DNA from 2 places in the Streptomyces sp. CC0208 genome. Region 2 is predicted to be linked to the other one. Evidence: riboswitches for the same ligand, from Rfam matches in the RefSeq annotation. Region 2 holds a riboswitch; the other holds the start of a gene.

Region 1 (7,092 bases), 1.2 Mb from region 2:
TCGGTCCGCGGAGACTCCCCAGTGCTCGAGATGGGCCCCCACCCCGAGCGGGACGGCGAAGACGGTGTCCGTCCCGGCCAGTTCCTTGATCGTGGGCATGTCCAGGTGGTCGTAGTGGTCGTGGGAGATGACGACCACATCGACCGGGCCGAGCGCGGCGAGCGGCAGCGGCACGGGGTGCAGCCGCTTGGGCCCGGCGAAGGGGAAGGGGGAGCACCGCTCACCCCAGACGGGGTCGAACAGCACCCGCCGCCCGTCGATCTCGGCGAGCACGCTGGAGTGGCCCATCCAGGTCAGCCGCAGACCGGTGACAGGGGGCTTGGAGAGGTCGGCGAGCGTCGTGGGATGTACCGGGATCCGGCCTTCGGGAGCCCGCTGCAGGCGGCCGTCGCTGTCGAAGAAGGCCTTGGCGAGGTCGATCGCCGAACCGTCGGGACGGGTCCGGGCCGTACCGCCGGGGTTCTGGAAGACACCGTTCGCGAAGTGGGGGGATCTGCGGATGCGCGCCATGCGCTCACCGCTCGGGTCCGCGCCGAAGGCCGCGGGCTGCAGCGCGCGGAGCCCGGAGCTCAAGGGACGGAAGCCGGTCACGGTACCTCCATGGGGAGTCGCTGAGGCACCCATTATGGTCCGCCCCTCTGACAGCGCCGGGGTCTGCCCGGTTACACGGAGAAGGACGCCGTGGCAGCGGATCACGTTGACACGGCGTACCCGGATACCAATACTGACTCCTCGTTCAGTAGCCGTCCGCCCACCCCGGAGCCCGCGTGACCACCCCCTTGTTGTCGCTCACCTGGACCGACCACGTCACCGGCCGCCAGGGCTTCCTGGTCGTCGACCGGTTGGTGCGGGGTGTCGCCAGCGGCGGTCTGCGGATGCGCCCGGGCTGCACGCTGGACGAGGTCGCCGGGCTGGCCCGCGGCATGACCATGAAGGAGGCCCTGCACTACGACCCCGCGGCGCGGTACGTCCCGCTGGGCGGGGCCAAGGGCGGCATCGACTGCGACCCCCGGGACCCGGAGGCGTACGGCCTGCTCGTGCGCTACCTGCGTGCCGTGCGGCCGTACGTCGAGAGCTGCTGGACGACCGGCGAGGACCTTGGTCTCAGCCAGGACCTGGTGGACCGGGCGGCCGCGGAGGCCGGCCTGGTCTCCTCGATCCAGGCGGTCTATCCGCTGCTCGACGACGAGTCCGCGGCCCGGCGCCGGCTCGCGGACGCGTTCGCCGTGGAGGTGGACGGCATCGGGCTCGACGAGCTGGCGGGCGGCTGCGGGGTGGCCGAGTCGGCGCTCACGGCTCTGGACGCGGCCCGGGTGCCGTACCCGGGCACGCGCGTGGCCGTGCAGGGCCTTGGCACCATGGGCGGGGCCACCGCCCGCTTCCTCACGCGCGCGGGGCTCACGGTCGTGGCCGTCGCCGACATCAAGGGCACGATCTTCAACCCTGCGGGGCTGGACGTCGAGGCGCTGCTGACCGCCCGGGACGCCCACGGCACCGTGGACCGCTCGGCCCTGCGCCGCGCCGACCGCGAACTGCCCGGCGAGGCCTGGCTGTCGCTCGACGCGGAGGTACTCGTGCCCGCGGCGGTCTCGTACGCGATCGACACCGGCAACCAGGAGCGGATCCGGGCCCGTTGGATCGTCGAGGCGGCCAACATGCCGGTCCTGCCCGCGGCGGAGGCGCTGCTGGCTGCGCGCGGGGTGACCGTACTGCCGGACGTCGTGGTCAACTCCGGGACGAACGCCTGGTGGTGGTGGACCCTCTTCGGCGACATCGGCTCGGACGCGGACGGGGCCTTCACGCACATACGACGTTCCATGCGCGCCCTGGTCGAGCAGTTGCTGGCGCGCGCGGAGGCGGACGGCACCTCGCCGCGCGCCGCCGCGCACGCGCTGGTCGCCGACCGGCTGCCGGTGATCGCGGAGCGGTTCGGCCAGTACCGCTGACCTGGCCCGTCGCGCGGTGCCCCACGGGGGACGGATTAGGGTGAGCCCGTGGCGAGAGTGCGGTTGACAGTGGCCGAGCGGCGCGAGGAACTGCTGCGGGCCGCCATCGAGCAGATCGAGGCGCGGGGCGTGGCGGCCGTCAGGATCGCCGACGTGGCCTCGGCGCTCGGGGTGAGCAACGCCCTGGTGCTGTATCACTTCTCCACGAAGGAGAAGCTGGTCGCCGCCGCGTTCACCTACGCCGCCGAGGAGGACCTGGCCCGGCTGCGCAAACTCCTCGGCCGTCGCACCAGCGCCCTGCGCAGGCTCCGGTCGGCCGTGCGCTGGTACGCCCCGACGGGCCAGGCCAAGGGCTGGCGGCTGTGGATCGAGGGCTGGGCGGTGGCCCTGCGCGAACCGGCCCTCCAGGAGGTCACCCGCGACCTCGACAGACGCTGGAAGGCGGCGCTCACCGAGGTGATCGCGGAGGGCGTGGCCGCGGGCGAGTTCCGCTGCCCGGAGCCGGAGGCCACCGCGCTGCGCCTCACCGCCCTTCTGGACGGCCTGGCGGTCCAACTGACGTCCTACGCGGGCGCGGTGGCCAGGTCGCGGGCCCAGGAGTGGGTGGACGAGGCCCTGGCGCGGGAACTCGGGCTGGAGGGCACGAGTCCCGCCTAGCGGCGGCTCACGAGCGGGGCCGCCCAGGTGGACGACCCGACCGCGGACGCCGGCGAAACCCACCCCGACCGGCCCCAGGACCGCCTCCGGCTCAAGCCACGGTGGCGATCCGCGTCTTGATGTCGTCCGGCGACAGCACACCCTTGGCGGTCACATGGTCCCCGGAGGACTCCCCCCGCAGCCGGCGTCCGATCCACGGCACCAGGAACTCACGCGCCCAGTGCACGTCGTCCCGCCGCACGTCCAGCGGCCCGCGAGGGGGAAGCGGCGGCCAGGGCTGGTCCGGGTCCGCCGGCACCTCCAGTCCCAGCACCTGTCCTGCACGGAGGGCCACACGCGTGTGGCCCTCGGGAGACAGGTGCAGCCGGTCACTGTCCCAGGCCCGCCGGTCTTGGATGGTCTTCAGGGACCACAGATCGAGCACCGGGCATCCGTACCGGTCGGCGACGGCCCGCACATGTCCGTTGTACGTGGCGATCTTGCCGCGCAGATGCTTGAGCACGGGCACACCACGGGTGTCGAAGCCGGTCGTCACCATGACCGTGCCGCACGCCTGGGTGAGCCGGGCGATGGCCCGCTCGAAGCGTTCGGCGACCTCGTCGGGGTCGGTGCCGGGCCGGATGATGTCGTTGCCGCCGGCGCAGAACGACACCAGGTCCGGTGCCAGTTCGACGGCCTGCGGAAGCTGGTCCTCGACGATCTGGTCGAGCAGCTTCCCGCGTACGGCGAGATTGCTGTACCTGAAGTCGCCCTCGGGCCGCCGGTCCGCGAGAAGTACCGCGAACCGGTCGGCCCAGCCGACGAATGCCCCGTCGGGCCCGGGGTCGCCGACGCCCTCGGTGAAGCTGTCCCCCACCGCCACGTACGACCCGATCACTGAGCTGCTGTCATTCTTCGAATCGTCTGCCACAGCAGTTCATGATTCACCTTCGAATGTGACCTACGCGACCGTAGGAAGGGCTTGACGGTCGGTGAGATAAGCCACTCCTAAAGTGTTGGCCAAACCAGGAATAGCCCTTTCATCAGGAGTGTTGACGCTGCGACCGCCACACCTCGAAGTCGTGGATCAGGGGCCGCACACCGGATTGTCCGACGTAGCGGCGTGCGCGCCCGCCACAGGGCCGCCACGAAATGACCATGAGGAAACACCGAAGGCCGGACCCGGGGATCGGGGTCCGGCCTTCGGTGGCACAGGGGGGGTCGTCAGCCGACGGCGACGCCCTTCGAACGGAGGTAGGCGACCGGGTCCACGTCGGAGCCGTAGTCCGGCGTGGTGCGGATCTCGAAGTGCAGGTGCGGGCCGGTCACATTGCCGGTCGCGCCGGAGAGGCCGATCTGCTGGCCCGCGGTCACGGTCTGGCCGGCCGAGACGGAGAGCTGGGACAGGTGCGCGTACTGCGCGTAGTAGCCGTCGGCCAGCTTGATGACGACCTGGTTGCCGTAGGCGCCACCCCAGCCCGCGGAGACGACCGTGCCCGCGCCGACGGCCTTGAGCGAGGTGCCGGTCGGGACGACGAAGTCGACGCCGGTGTGGTAGCCGCTGGACCACATGCTGCCCGCGACGCGGTAGCCGGTGCCGATGGTGGCGCCGTCGACCGGGAGGGTGAAGCCGCTGGAGCTGCTGGCGGTGGAGCTCTGGGTGGCAGTCGTAGCCTTCGAGGCCGACTTCTTCGGCTCGGCCTTCTCGGTCTTCGCCGCGGACGACGAGGAGGACCCGCTCTTCGTCGTGGCCGCCTTGGCCTTCTTGCCGATCGAGAGCTTCAGACCCGGGTGGATCAACGACGGGTCGTCGCCAATGGCCTGGCGGTTGTCGGCGTAGAGCCTCTTCCAGCCACCGCTCACGTTCTGTTCGTCGGCGATCTTCGAGAGATAGTCACCGGCCCGCACCGAATAGATGCGCACGGTCGAGGTCTTTGCCGCGTGTTTCTTAGCGGCCGCCTTTTCGGCGGACTTCTCAACGGCCTTCTGCGTGACGGGAATCGACTGAACGGCCTTTTCCGACACGGACTGCGAGGTGGCGGCGTGTGCGCCGGTGGCCCCCATGAGCGGGAGAGCGAGAGCGGCTCCCCCGGTTCCGGCGACGGCGATCGAGCGGGCGAAGCGCTGGGACTTCGGGCGGCGGTGCTTACCCTTCGCGGGCATGACGAATTCCTCTCCGGCGCCTGCGAGGTGAGCTGTCGGGTGCGGGCTGGAGATGCCCGGCCGCGCCGAGACGCGACTAAACCCCAAGCCTGTTCCGGAGACCGGAACAGGCAGTTCTACCTGTGGGTCCCCCGCTCCTGCCGTACACGGGTCAGTGGGTGTGGGGAATCCGTTCGGCGGCAGGATTGGGCGTCCGACCGGATCGGTGGCGAACGTAAACGAGCAAGACGCAAAGGGACAAGTGAGAGGTTGCCCGGGTAAGCGTTTCTCTTGATCCCCTATGCGAATTACCGGTCACCCTGCGTGAATCGGACACCCTTCTCCCACCCAAACCCCCTTGGTAAACCTGTGAATTACGTGAACATGACGGGCGACACACCGTCACGGTTATGACGCTCCTCACGTCACGAATTCACAGGAACCCCCATCCCGGAAGGAGTTGGAAGGAAGCCGCCAATTCGGGCAGAAGCCCTAGATGCGACGCAGTCGGATAACCGTCGCATCGAGGTCGCCGCGCAAACCGGTACGAAGTCCGTGATGCAGCAATATGACCCCTCGGTGAACTTCGCCCGTTTCGGGGCATTCGTACGATGCTGTCGGGTCGAGCCCGCGCAGCCGCAGCGAGGGGACGGGCTCGCCGTACTTCTGCGCCTGAAGCCAGGCGAGGACGACAGTCTCGCCCCCGCGGACGTACTGCACCGCGCTCAGTCCGCCCCGCGGAGGCCGCAGCCGGTAGAGGTCGCCATGCTGCACCAGGGGCCTGATCTCCTTGTAGAGCTTCACCCAGCGACCGGCTTCGGCGAGCTCCTCCTCGGTCCACTCCGCCAGGTCCCCGCCTACTCCGAGCACCCCGGCCATCGCGCTCACGAACCGGAACCGCAGCGAGCTCACCCGGCCGTTGAGCTGGGTGTTGGGACTGTCGGTGACCCAGGCGGCCATCACGCGCGCGGGATGGATCTGGCTGAAGCCGTCCTGGATGGCAAGCCGGTCGAGCGGGTCGGTGTTGTCCGAGGTCCACACCTGGTCGGTGCGGCTCAGCACCCCGAGGTCGATCCGGCCCCCGCCCCCCGAGCAGGACTCGAAGGCCACGCCCGGGTGAGCTTCCCGCAACCGGTCCAACAGGGCGTAGAAGCCGCGCACATGGTCGACCCACAGTCGCTGCGGATAGGGCTCGCCGGGCCAGCCCGCGTCCGTGAAGCAGCGGTTGAAGTCCCACTTCACATAGTCGATCGGGGCCGAGGAGAGCAGGGTGTCGAGCTGCTCCCACAGGTACTCCTGGACGTCCTCGCGCGCGAGGTTGAGTATGAGCTGATTGCGGAACTCCGTCCGCTTCCGTCCCGCTTGGTACTGCACCCAGTCCGGGTGGGCGCGGTACAGCTCGCTGTCCGGGTTGATCATCTCCGGCTCGACCCAGATGCCGAACTGCATGCCGAGCTCGCGCACGTAGTCGCCGAGCGGCTTGAGGCCGGAGGGGAAGCGGTCGGGGTTGGGCGCCCAGTCACCGAGTCCGGCCCGGTCGCTGGTGCGGGCACCGAACCAGCCGTCGTCGACCACGAACAGCTCGACGCCCATCGCCGCGGCCCGCCGGGCGAGGGTGCGCTGCTGCTCCTCGGAGATGTCGAAGTTCGTGGCCTCCCAGGAGTTGAACAGCACAGGCCGGTCCTGGTCCGCGTCCGGGATGACGTACGCCCGCTGGTAGGCGTGCCAGGCACGGCTCGCGGCGCCGAAGCCGCCGTCGCTCCAGAGGCCGGCGAAGACAGGGGTCGTGAAGGACTCCCCGGCCGCCAGCCGCAGCAGTCCCGAGTCGTCGTAGCCGGCGCCGCCGGTGATCTGCACGCGCGCGTCGGGCAGCTGGGCCACGGCGATCCGCCAGGACCCCGACCAGCCGAGGGCGACACCGTAGACCTCGCCCCGCTCCTCGGTGGCGTCGGTGTCGAGCGCCACCCACGGCAGGTGCTGGTGGCCGGTGTGGCCGCGGCGGCTGCCGATGACCTTCTCGCCGTAGGTGAGCGGGGTCCGGGTGAGCAGGGACTCGGCGGCCCAGCGGCCGTGCAGCTGGGACAGCCGCCAGCCGTCCTCGCGGTCGGGCAGGGTCCAGGTGGCGGAGTCGGCGCGCAGCAGCTCGACCGGGTCCTGCCCCTGGTTGTCCAGGGTCACCCAGCGCTCCAGGATGTCATCGCGCATCCGGTAGTGCAGCGTGATGGTCAGCCCGTCGTCGCGGAACCGCAGCCGCAGTTCGTCGCCCTCGGTGTCGTACGCCTCGAAGCTCCACTCGGTGCCGCGCCGCACCTCGGTGCGCACGGACAGGGCGGGGCGGGTGAAGCGGGGACCGCCCTCGACGGGGTAC
Region 2 (7,092 bases):
GCAGGCCCTCGACCAGGTGCAGCCGGTCGCGTCGCTTGGTGCGCCGGAACTCGCTGCGGCGGCGCACCACCTCGAAGCGGTGGTCGAGGTAGACCTCCAGAAGCTCCTTGAGGCCCAGCGTGAGCGGCTGTCCGTCCACCAGCGCCACGTTGTTGACGCCGAAGGACTCCTCCATCGGCGTCAGCTTGTAGAGCTGCTCCAGGACGGCCTCGGGTACGAAGCCGTTCTTGATCTCGATGACCAGGCGCAGGCCGTGCGCGCGGTCGGTGAGGTCCTTGACGTCGGCGATGCCCTGGAGCTTCTTCGCGTTGACCAGGTCCTTGATCTTGGCGATCACCTTCTCCGGGCCGACCGTGAAGGGCAGCTCGGTGACGACCAGGCCCTTGCGGCGGGCCGTCACCGTCTCCACCGAGACCGTCGCGCGGATCTTGAAGGTGCCGCGGCCCGTCTCGTAGGCGTCCCGGATGCCGGAGAGACCGACGATCCGGCCGCCGGTGGGCAGGTCGGGGCCCGGGATGTGCTTCATCAGGGCGTCCAGATCCGCGTTCGGGTAGCGGATCAGGTGCCGGGCGGCCGCGATGACCTCGGTGAGGTTGTGCGGCGCCATGTTGGTGGCCATGCCGACCGCGATGCCGGAGGCGCCGTTCACCAGGAGGTTCGGGAAGGCGGCGGGCAGCGCGCCCGGCTCCTGCTCCTGGCCGTCGTAGTTGGGCGCGAAGTCGACCGTGTCCTCGTCGATGGACTCCGTCATCAGGCTCGCGGCCTCGGCGGCGCGGCACTCGGTGTACCGCATGGCGGCCGGCGGGTCGTCGTTGCCCAGCGAGCCGAAGTTGCCGTGGCCGTCGACCAGCGGGACGCTCATCGAGAAGGGCTGGGCCATGCGCACCAGGGCGTCGTAGATCGACGCGTCGCCGTGCGGGTGCAACTTACCCATGACCTCGCCGACCACGCGGGCGCACTTCACATAGCCGCGGTCGGGGCGCAGGCCCATCTCGTTCATCTGGTAGACGATGCGTCGGTGCACCGGCTTGAGGCCGTCGCGGGCGTCGGGGAGCGCGCGGGAGTAGATGACCGAGTACGCGTACTCGAGGTACGAGCCCTTCATCTCGTCCACGACGTCGATGTCGAGGATCCGCTCCTCGTACGAGTCGTCGGGCGGCGGGGTCTTCGTGCTGCGGCGGGCCATCGCTGCCGGCTCCTCTTTTCTGGTCGCTCGCCTACGGGTCGCTCACTTCGGCCCTTTGGCTCACTCTTGCTGAAGCGTGAACGGGATCTGACGCGGACCATTGTGGACCGCGGCACTGACAGTCCGGGCCGGGGCCCGGCCGGGCCGCCCGGGCCGGCGACCGCACAGCGCCTCCCTCACGGTTGCCCGCAGGCTACGCGATCCGCTGTGGGCGTACGTGCTCCGGGAACTTCGCCGAGGGTCCGCACGCTTGCATACAGTGGCAGGACCGGCAGGAAAAGCGCGGTTTTGACGACCGCGACCGCGATCGAAGGGACGTACATGCCCATGGGTCACACGGCCACAGACCAGGCAGGCACCGGGGGCCTGACAGCGACCGAGCACCGCCTGGCCAACGGGCTGCGCGTGGTGCTCTCCGAGGACCACCTGACCCCGGTCGCGGCGGTGTGCCTCTGGTACGACGTCGGCTCGCGCCACGAGGTCAAGGGGCGTACCGGCCTGGCTCACCTTTTCGAGCACTTGATGTTCCAGGGCTCCGGACAGGTCAAGGGCAACGGGCACTTCGAGCTCGTCCAGGGCGCGGGCGGCTCGCTCAACGGCACCACCAGCTTCGAGCGCACCAACTACTTCGAGACCATGCCGACCCATCAGCTGGAGCTCGCCCTCTGGCTGGAGGCCGACCGCATGGGCTCGCTGCTGGCCGCCCTCGACGACGAGTCGATGGAGAACCAGCGCGACGTCGTCAAGAACGAGCGCAGGCAGCGCTACGACAACGTCCCCTACGGCACCGCGTTCGAGAAACTGACCGCGCTCGCCTACCCGGAGGGCCACCCCTACCACCACACCCCGATCGGTTCGATGGCCGACCTGGACGCGGCCACCCTGGAGGACGCGCGCGCGTTCTTCCGCACGTACTACGCGCCCAACAACGCCGTCCTGTCGGTCGTCGGTGACATCGACCCGGAGCAGACGCTCGCCTGGATCGAGAAGTACTTCGGCTCCATCCCCTCGCACGACGGCAAGCCCGCGCCCCGCGACGGCTCCCTGCCCGAGATCATCGGCGAGCAGCTGCGCGAGGTCGTCGAGGAGGAGGTCCCCGCGCGCGCGTTGATGGCCGCCTACCGGCTGCCGCACGACGGCAGCCGCGAGGCGGACGCGGCCGACCTGGCCCTCACCGTCCTCGGCGGCGGTGAGTCCTCCCGCCTCTACAACCGGCTCGTACGGCGCGACCGTACCGCCGTCGCGGCCGGCTTCGGCCTGCTGCGCCTGGCCGGTGCGCCCTCCCTGGGCTGGCTCGACGTGAAGACCTCAGGGGACGTCGAGGTGCCGGTCATCGAGGCCGCCATCGACGAGGAGCTCGCGCGGTTCGCCGAGGAGGGCCCCACGGCCGAGGAGATGGAGCGCGCCCAGGCTCAGTTGGAGCGCGAGTGGCTGGACCGGCTCGGCACCGTCGCCGGCCGCGCCGACGAACTGTGCCGGTACGCCGTCCTGTTCGGCGACCCCCAGCTCGCCCTGACCGCCGTACAGCGCGTCCTGGAGGTGAGCGCCGAGGAGGTCCAGGAGGTCGCCAAGGCCAAACTGCGCCCCGACAACCGCGCGGTGCTCGTCTACGAGCCCACCGCCCCGGCCGAGATCGCCGACAGCGCCGAGGAGGCCGCCGAGGACCCGCAGGCCGCGGCGACCGTAGAAGCCAGCGACGAGAACGAGGAGGCGGCCAAGTGACCGAGCTCGCCACGATGGAATTCCACCCGCAGCCGCAGGCGGGCGAGCCCAAGGTCTGGGCCTTCCCCGCCCCCGAGCGCGGGACGCTCGACAACGGCCTCACCCTCCTGCGCTGCCACCGCCCCGGCCAGCAGGTCGTCGCCGTCGAGGTGCTCCTGGACGCGCCGTTGGACGCCGAGCCGGCCGGCCTGGACGGTGTCGCCACGATCATGGCGCGCGCGTTCTCCGAGGGCACCGACAAGCACTCCGCCGAGGACTTCGCCGCCGAGCTGGAGCGCTGCGGCGCCACCCTGGACGCGCACGCCGACCACCCGGGCGTCCGTCTGAGCCTCGAAGTGCCCGCCTCCCGCCTGGCCAAGGCGCTCGGTCTGCTGGCCGACGCGCTCAGGGCGCCCGCGTTCGCGGACAGCGAGGTGGAGCGGCTCGTCCGCAACCGCCTCGACGAGATCCCGCACGAGCTGGCCAACCCGTCCCGCCGCGCGGCCAAGGAGCTCTCCAGGGAACTCTTCCCGGCGGACTCGCGCATGTCGCGCCCGCGCCAGGGGACCGAGGAGACCGTCGAGAACATCGACTCCGCGGCCGTGCGCGCCTTCTACGAGAAGCACGTGCGGCCCGCCACCGCGACCGCCGTGGTCGTCGGTGACCTCACCGGCATCGACCTGGACGCGCTGCTCGCCGACACCCTCGGCTCCTGGACCGGCTCCACGGGCGAGCCGCGCCCCGTGCCGCCGGTGACCGCCGACGACACCGGCCGGGTCGTCATCGTGGACCGCCCCGGCGCCGTCCAGACGCAGCTGCTGATCGGCCGTATCGGAGCGGACCGGCACGCACGCGTGTGGCCCGCGCAGGTGCTCGGCACGTACTGCCTCGGCGGCACCCTCACCTCCCGCCTGGACCGCGTCCTGCGCGAGGAGAAGGGCTACACCTACGGCGTACGGTCGTTCGGCCAGGTCCTCAGGTCCGCCCCGGACGGCTCGGGCGCCGCGATGCTCGCCATCAGCGGCTCGGTCGACACCCCGAACACCGGTCCCGCCCTGGACGACCTGTGGAAGGTGCTGCGCACGCTCGCCGAGAGCGGTCTCACCGACGCGGAGCGCGATGTCGCCGTACAGAACCTCGTCGGTGTGGCACCGCTCAAGTACGAGACGGCCGCGGCCGTCGCGAGCACGCTGGCCGACCAGGTCGAGCAGCACCTGCCCGACGACTACCAGGCGACGCTTTACCAGCAGCTCGCCGCGACCGGCACCGTCGAGGCCACCGCCGCCGTCGTGAACGCCTTCCCGGTGGACCGGCTGGTGACGATCCTGGTCGGCGACGCGGCCGCCATCAAGGAGCCCGTCGAAGCCCTCGGCATCGGCGAAGTCAAGGTCGTGACGGCCGAGTAGAGGCAACCAGGCCTCGAAGGGGCCCTGGTGACGCGAGCGTCACCAGGGCCCCTTCGACACCCAACTCACTTAGATGTCCGAATTGGGCAGGAGGTTGCCTGTCTGCCCTGTGGGATGCGCTACAAACACCCTGATCGGTTTGGGGATTGAAAGCAGGCCCGCTTAGCGTCCTCTGGGCTGTCCGTCAGGCACTGCGCCGCGCCCGCGGCACCGGACAGTCATCGCCGAGTCCCCGTAGGCGCGAGCCAGGGGAGCCGGGGACCCACCGTCCCTGGGGTGAATCGGACGCCCGCGCACCGCGAGGGGGTCCGTAGGAGACCTTCCTGCTCCGAACCCGTCAGCTAACCCGGTAGGCGAGAAGGAAGGAAAGGATCAGCCACCACATGGCGTTCACCTGCGCCACCGGGAAGCACCGTCGTCCCAGCCGCATGAAGCGCACGACCGCCCGCGCCGCAGGCGTCGCGGCCCTTGCCACCACCGGCGTCATCGGCGTCGTCGCCGCCCCCGCGCTCGCCGCCGACAACTCCGTCGAGCAGACCGGTCTCATGCCCGTCGTCACCGTCGGCGACTCCCTCGCGGACCAGCTCGGCGCCCAGGCCGAGGCCCAGGCCCAGGCCGCCGCACAGAAGAAGGCGGCGGCGGAGGCCAAGCGGAAGGCCGAGGCGCGTGCCAAGGAGATACGCGAGGCCAAGGAGCGCGCCGCCCGTGAGGCCGAGCGCAAGCGTCTCAACGCCTTCGTCGCCCCGATCTCCGGCTCCTACGTCTCCACCGGCTACAAGACCGGCGGCTCGCTGTGGTCCTCCGGCAGCCACACCGGTGTCGACTTCCACGCCGCCAGCGGCACCTCCGTGCACGCGGTCGGCCGCGGCACCGTCGTGGAGACGGGCTGGGGCGGGTCGTACGGGAACCAGATCGTGATCAGGATGGCCGACGGCACGTACACCCAGTACGGCCACCTGTCGTCCATCGGCGTCTCGGTCGGCCAGTCGGTCACCCCCGGCCAGCAGATCGGCCTCTCCGGCGCGACCGGCAACGTCACCGGACCGCACCTGCACTTCGAGGCGCGCACCAGCCCGGAGTACGGCTCGGACATCGACCCCGTCTCCTACCTGCGGTCGCACGGCGTGAACGTCTGACGACCCGTCGCGCACACTCCGCGAGACCCCGGCTCCCCGAGCCGGGGTTTCGTCGTTTCCAGCGCCCCGTTGTCCAAAAAATATCCCTGGATTCCGGTCCGCCGTCGGAAATTCCCGCTCATTGCAATAGAGTCACTGAACACACGTCAATCGGCGACGTTTCACGGGGATTAAGACGGAGGTCGGACATGCGTATTCCGGCGCACTCGGTATGCACGGCGATCCGGGACGACATCGTCGCCGGTGTCCACGAGCGCGGGAGCCGGCTCACCGAGGAACTGCTCGCCCGTCGCTACGGCGTCTCCCGCGTCCCCGTCCGCGAGGCCCTGCGCACCCTGGAGGCCGAGGGCTTCGTGGTGACGCGGCGGCACGCGGGCGCGTGCGTGGCGGAACCGACCGAGCAGGAGGGCGCCGACCTCCTGGAGATGCGCATGCTCCTCGAACCGCTCGGCGCCACCCGGGCCGCCCAGCGGCGCACCGAGGCCCACCTGAAGGTGCTGCGCGGCCTGGTCAGGCTGGGCCAGGAGCGGGCCAGGCGGGGCAACAGCGACGATCTGCGCTCCCTGGGGGGCTGGTTCCACGAGACGCTCGCGCAGGCCTCCGGCAGCCCCGCGCTGACCTCGATGCTGACCCAGCTGCGGCACAAGATCGCCTGGATGTACGTCGTGGACGCACCCGCCAACCCGGTGGAGTCCTGGGCGGAGCACGGCGCCATCGTGGACGCGGTGGCACGCGGGGACGCCGAGCGAGCGCGGGCGATCACGGCACTGCACACCGAGCGCTCGGGTGTGGTGCACCGGCTGCGGTTCACCTCCGGGCCGGAGCGCGCGGACCGTGTGAGGACCTCGCAACATCCTGTAAACGTGACGGGTGTGCGGCATTAACACGGGCGCCGTATACAAAGAAGAGTAATTCGCGGGGGAGTATTTCTGCTGCCCGCAAAAGGGAAAGCGAAGGGCCCGCCCGATAATTCGGACGAGCCCCTCGGTGCTTTTCGGGAGACCCGAAATCAGACGGTCTCGGGAAGCTCCTCGAGTCCCTCGGCGACCAGCTTCGCGAGCCGGTCGAGGGCCGCGTCCGCGCCCTCGGCGTCGGAGGCGAGGACGATCTCCTCGCCGCCCTGGGCGCCCAGGCCGAGAACGGCCAGCATGGAGGCCGCGTTGACGGGGTTGCCGTCGGCCTTGGCGATCGTCACCGGGATACCTGCGGCCGTGGCGGCCCGGACGAAGATGGAAGCGGGGCGGGCGTGGAGGCCCTCGGCCCAGCCGACGTTGACGCGGCGCTCAGCCATGTGATGCTGCCCTTCGGTTCTCAAGGTTGTCTAGACCAGTTTCCCACACGTGAAGTGTCTCCGGAGAGGACCCGAAGTCCCTCCGGGGCGATCGTCGGACCGCGGCCTCGGTCCGACGTCCGTCCTCGCGCGTTCTCCACAGACTGCCTCGCGCCGTTGTCGTACGCGAGCCGTACGCTGGGGCCCATGCAGAGCGCGTCGGACCGGCACGAGTACCCCGCCCACTGGGAAGCCGACGTGGTGCTGCGCGACGGCGGCACCGCACGCATCCGGCCCATCACCGTCGACGACGCCGATCGCCTGGTCAGCTTCTACGAGCAGGTCTCGGACGAGTCGAAGTACTACCGCTTCTTCGCGCCCTACCCGCGCCTG

The links. A riboswitch is a leader RNA that binds a small molecule or an ion and turns the genes downstream of it on or off. The one in region 2 is predicted to bind cyclic di-AMP.
Positions count from the first base shown of each region.
Region 1: linked by a shared signal. The riboswitch ahead of D1369_RS05345 (LysM peptidoglycan-binding domain-containing M23 family metallopeptidase) and the one ahead of D1369_RS10365 (M23 family metallopeptidase) in region 2 are both predicted to bind cyclic di-AMP.

Region 1 covers NZ_CP031969.1:1,141,385-1,148,476, forward strand. The annotation lists gene D1369_RS05325 (MBL fold metallo-hydrolase) at 1-591, opposite strand, end outside; gene D1369_RS05330 (Glu/Leu/Phe/Val dehydrogenase dimerization domain-containing protein) at 768-1,946, shown strand; gene D1369_RS05335 (TetR/AcrR family transcriptional regulator) at 1,995-2,603, shown strand; gene D1369_RS05340 (SGNH/GDSL hydrolase family protein) at 2,695-3,480, opposite strand; gene D1369_RS05345 (LysM peptidoglycan-binding domain-containing M23 family metallopeptidase) at 3,807-4,745, opposite strand; cyclic di-AMP (ydaO/yuaA leader) riboswitch at 4,750-4,912, opposite strand; gene D1369_RS05350 (alpha-galactosidase) at 5,217-7,092, opposite strand, start outside.
Region 2 covers NZ_CP031969.1:2,296,858-2,303,949, reverse strand. The annotation lists gene D1369_RS10380 (DNA topoisomerase IV subunit A) at 1-1,186, opposite strand, end outside; gene D1369_RS10375 (pitrilysin family protein) at 1,514-2,908, shown strand; gene D1369_RS10370 (pitrilysin family protein) at 2,905-4,293, shown strand; cyclic di-AMP (ydaO/yuaA leader) riboswitch at 4,506-4,663, shown strand; gene D1369_RS10365 (M23 family metallopeptidase) at 4,677-5,429, shown strand; gene D1369_RS10360 (GntR family transcriptional regulator) at 5,618-6,313, shown strand; gene D1369_RS10355 (HPr family phosphocarrier protein) at 6,439-6,720, opposite strand; gene D1369_RS10345 (bifunctional GNAT family N-acetyltransferase/acetate--CoA ligase family protein) at 6,907-7,092, shown strand, end outside.